DNA from 2 places in the Mesorhizobium loti R88b genome. Region 2 is predicted to be linked to the other one. Evidence: predicted binding sites of a transcription regulator. Region 2 holds the regulator's gene; the other holds the start of a gene.
The links. Region 2 encodes PhoB, which activates phosphate uptake and scavenging genes when phosphate is short. Its sites were predicted from a motif close to TGTCATNNANCTGTCAT; they were not measured.

Region 1: a site for PhoB is predicted at 1,425-1,441, ahead of EB235_RS02665 (DUF1045 domain-containing protein). Genes of this name have one in related genera too.

The regions. Positions count from the first base shown of each region.
Region 1 covers NZ_CP033367.1:573,653-576,043, forward strand. The annotation lists gene iolE (myo-inosose-2 dehydratase) at 1-251, shown strand, start outside; gene EB235_RS02655 (hypothetical protein) at 294-512, shown strand; gene iolB (5-deoxy-glucuronate isomerase) at 516-1,328, shown strand; gene EB235_RS02665 (DUF1045 domain-containing protein) at 1,481-2,188, shown strand; gene EB235_RS02670 (alpha-D-ribose 1-methylphosphonate 5-triphosphate diphosphatase) at 2,238-2,391, shown strand, end outside.
Region 2 covers NZ_CP033367.1:1,684,291-1,686,681, forward strand. The annotation lists gene phoU (phosphate signaling complex protein PhoU) at 1-406, shown strand, start outside; gene phoB (phosphate regulon transcriptional regulator PhoB) at 422-1,111, shown strand; gene EB235_RS08270 (hypothetical protein) at 1,389-1,826, opposite strand; gene EB235_RS08275 (hypothetical protein) at 1,885-2,034, opposite strand; partial or broken gene EB235_RS35255 (hypothetical protein) at 2,121-2,375, opposite strand; gene EB235_RS08285 (NAD(P)-dependent oxidoreductase) at 2,385-2,391, opposite strand, start outside.

The sequences.
Region 1 (2,391 bases), 1.1 Mb from region 2:
CCAAGCAATCCTTCCTCGACGCCGTGGCGCTCGGCGCCTTCACCGTGCCGGGCGACGGCTCGCTGGATTTCGGGGCCATCGTGCAACGCTTCGCCGACCATGGCTATGAAGGCTGGTTCGTGGTCGAGGCCGAGCAGGACCCAAAGAAGAACCCGCCTCTCAAGATGGCGCAGGTTGGCCACAAGGAATTGATGCGGGTGATGACATCAGCCGGCTACACAGTGGAGACACAGGGGTTCCCGAATGCTTGATGCGAGGGTTCCCGGCGAGCCAGGTTGCTGTAGATTGGCCCGATGAAAGATTCCGAGCACCCGTTCTTCCGCCCGTTGTGGCGTCGTGTCGCCGTCGTCGCGGTCTGCGTCATCTGGTCGATCATCGAGTTCGCCACCGGCACACCGTTCTGGGGCGTCATCGCGCTCGGCTTTGCCGGCTACGGCGTCTGGCAGTTTTTTTATCTCTACAAGCCGGTCGACGAGGTGAAGCCTCCCGTCGAGGCCGAACCGAAGGAGTAACGAATGTCGAAGCTGCTGGTGAAGGCCGACAAGGGCCATGGCCGCGTTGCCCATGTGACGCCGAAGAACGCCGGCTGGACCTATGTCGGTTTCGACCTGCACCGGCTTCAACCCGGCGAAAGCGCCTCGGGCAAAACGGGCGACCGCGAGGTTTGCCTGGTGTTCGTCACCGGCAAGGGCACGGCAAAAGCGGGCGGCCAGGATCTCGGCCTGCTCGGAGAGCGCATGTCGCCCTTCGAGGGCAAGCCGTGGTCGGTCTATGTGCCCGAGGGATCGGACTGGTCGGTGACGGCGGATACGGGCCTCGAACTCGCTGTGTGCTCCGCGCCTGGTCTCGGTGGCGGCCTGCCGGTTCGGGTGATAGCACCCGACGATCTCGGCCAGGAGGTGCGCGGCAAGGGCACCAACACGCGCTACGTCACCAACATCCTGCCCGAAGGCAAGCCAGCCGATTCCTTGCTGGTGGTCGAGGTCATCACGCCTGGCGGCCACACGTCGAGCTATCCGCCGCACAAGCATGACCAGGACAATCTGCCAGCCGAGTCCTATCTCGAGGAAACCTATTATCACCGCCTCAACCCGCCGCAGGGCTTTGCCTTCCAGCGCGTCTATACCGACGCCGACGGGAGCGGCCATCGCGCGCTCGACGAAGCGATGGCCATTGAGGACGGCGATGTGGTGCTGGTGCCCAGGGGTTATCATCCCTGTGCCGCCTGCCATGGCTATGATCTCTACTATTTGAACGTCATGGCCGGGCCGAAGCGGACGTGGAAATTCCACAATGCGCCCGAGCACGAATGGTTGATGAAGGCCTGACCAACCAGCCTTTCCGGGAGAAGCTATTGGTCCAGCTCGGAAAAATCGTCGGCTAAAGACTTCTTGGGGCGATTTGCCTTCGAAAACCCTTCAAAGCTTCGTCAATCCGTCATGGAAATCACCTATGGCAGCGAGACTGACGAGGATTTTCGATGCGTTATGCCATCTACTTCACCCCAAGGCAGGACGAACCGCTGGCGCGGATCGCCGCCAACTGGCTGGGCCGCGACCCGTTCGGCGCCGCGACGAAGCCAGTCGAGGCCGTGGCCGATCTGGCGGCGGCGGAAGTGGCCTTCCACACCGCTTCTGCCCGTCGCTACGGCTTCCATGCGACGCTGAAAGCGCCATTCCGCCTGGCCGCCAACGAGACGGAAAGCTCGCTGCGCGCCGCACTCGACCATTTTGCCGAGGCGACGCCGGTGGTGACGATCCCGCGTCTCGTCGTCAGCCAGATCGACAGCTTCTTCGCGCTGGTGCCGGAAGGCCCGCTGCCGCCGCTCAACCGCTTCGCCGACGAGGTCGTGCGCGATTTCGACCGCTTTCGTGCGCCGCTGAGCGATGCCGAGATCGAGCGGCGCAGCCCGGACTCGCTGAAGCCGGCCGAGTTTCGCAATCTCTGCCAGTGGGGCTACCCCTATGTCTTTGAGACCTTCCGCTTCCACATGACGCTCTCGGGCCGGGCCGGGCCACAGGAAAGCCCTCGTCTGCGTGCAGCAATCGACAGCCTTTTCGCGGATATACTGCGGCAGCCGGTTCTGGTCGACGCGCTGACGCTGTTTGTCGAACCTGAACCGGGCGCGCCGTTCATGGTGCTTTCCCAGCATGCGCTGGGACGCCGCCCCGCCAGAAAGATCGCCTGAACAAGCCCTGCCCCAAGTATCAAGGCCAAATGATCAAGGACTGCCTGAAATGACCGCCGAGACCGTTCTTTCCAACGCCCGCATCGTGCTTGCCGACGAGATCGTCGAGGGGTCGCTGGTGCTGCGTGACGGCTTTATAGCCGGCATCAATGCCGGTACCAGCCGGACCGGCGAGGACATGGGCGGCGACTATATCATTCCCG
Region 2 (2,391 bases):
CAAGAACATCGCCAAGCGCGTCGGCACCGTCGGTCTCAGCGCCACGCCGCGCGACCTGTCGCACTCCATCGATGCCATGGCGCAGCTGGTGCTGATCCAGGTGCATGGCGTGGTCGAGGAGTATGCGGCGGGTGACGGCGCGGCACTCGCCAAGCTGAGGAATGACGACGAGCGCATCGACGTCAAATACACCTCGGTGTTCCGCGAGCTGTTGACATACATGATGGAAGATCCGCGCAACATCACGGCGTGCACTCATCTGTTGTTCTGCGCCAAGAATCTCGAGCGCATCGGCGACCACGTGACCAACATCGCCGAAAATGCGTATTATGTGCTGACCGGCACGCAGCTGCCCGCCAATCGCCCGAAGCAGGACGAGACCGCAATGTCGGCGCCGGCGGCATAACAGGGTGACAAGCCGATGATCGCGCCACGCATCATGGTGGTGGAGGATGAGGAGCCGCTAGGCGTGCTCCTCCGCTACAATCTGGAATCTGAAGGTTACCAGGTCGAGGTGGTGACGCGCGGCGACGAAGCCGAAATCCGGCTGCAGGAAAACGTCCCCGACCTTCTGGTGCTCGATTGGATGGTGCCGGCGGTGTCCGGCATCGAACTCTGTCGTCGGCTAAGAATGCGGCCCGAGACCGAGCGGCTGCCGATCATCATGCTGACGGCGCGGGGCGAGGAAAGCGACCGCGTGCGCGGCCTTTCGACCGGTGCCGACGATTATCTGGTCAAGCCGTTCTCGACGCCGGAATTCATGGCCCGCATCAAGGCGCTGCTGCGCCGCGCCAAGCCGGAAGTGCTGTCCAGCGTACTCAAGGTCGGCGACATCGTGCTCGATCGTGAATCACACCGGGTCTATCGCAAGAAAAGCGAGATCCGGCTCGGGCCGACCGAATTCCGCCTGCTCGAATTCATGATGCGCCATCCCGGCCGCGTGTTCTCGCGCAGCCAGCTGCTCGACAATGTCTGGGGCGAGACGATCTACATCGACGAGCGCACGGTCGACGTGCATGTCGGCCGCCTGCGCAAGGCGGTCAACAATGGCCGTATGCCGGATGTGATCCGCACCATCCGTGGGGCGGGTTACGCGATCCGGGAAGATTAGGTCTTTCGGCGCGGAAGGTCCTACGGAGGTTCTCCGGGCAGGAAGGCGATGCTTCTCGCCAATCTCGTCGCCGCCGTGGGCTACTACGGCCGGCCGTCATACAGCCCGACACCAAGTCGCCTCACGGCTTCGAACTCACAGCGCTGTCGAACGCCTGCACCGAAGTCGTGCAATACATCATGCAGTTCTTGATGCTGGCCGATGAGCATCTGATCGCTCTCGAGAGAGCGGTGAGGCTGGAGTCAAAACAGATTGCTTGCACGATCAGTTCGTCGACTTATTGCTTATCGCTGTTATCGATTTGTTTCAAAAGTCCTATCACTCCGGCACACCCGCCTAATTCTGACAGCGCAAGCTCTTTCACGTGGGTGTCAGCATGTTCAAGGTCATGAGTCTTGGCTTGCTCCAGGCCCAAGCCTTCCATCGCATCGGCCACACCCATCGAGGCGACTTTAGCTTCGTCGCTCTTCGCCTTTTCAACACTTGCGGCGTGTGACAGGCACTCAGACTTTTCATAAACGTCGGCGAGCCACGGCCACAGAGGTGTGTGCTCGGCATTGCAAAGTCGTTCTGCCAGCACATGGACCGACACAGCCATTGCAATTGCCATACCCGGCATGTCGGGACTTTGGCTCTTTGTGCAATGGTCGGTTCCTTCAGCATGAGCTGGCAGCGGCATCCCCAGGAGAATTGCAAGGGCCAATTCATATCGCATGTTACATCGCATCCGGCTGATACTGCGCCTCCGTTCGATGAAGAGTTAACGCGAATACTCAAGCAGCGCAAACAACAGCGCCTATCTGATTCGTGCTTACGCCGGCGGTTTTCCTGCCCTGGCGATCAACGGAATCGGCGGTCTGTGCAATCGCCTCGCGCGATGCAGGTTCGATCAGGTTGAAGGCGGCGGCGCTGACGCCGACCATGGCGACAGCGGCAAGATCAATTCGCGTTGCTGGCGGCGGGCGACCCGCTTCAGCCGATCGACAACGATCCCGTCGACGCGTTCCAGGCCCGCCAGGTCCTCTGCTCCCGCGGTGATATGCAAAGTTGGGCCATCGGCCTCCAACTTGCACCAACCGAATGGAAATCGGATTTGCCCACGTCGTCCGGAATAGGCGGTGGCATAGGCAACAAAGGACATGCAGAGTCGCTGGACGAGCTCATCGGCGCCCTCGGTTTCAAGCCTTGAATGGGATATGAGAGCCACTCTCGGCATCCGATCAGCGCGAAGGGAGTGCATCGCCGATGCCATCCAATGTGGCATCGACCGGGCTCAGGCT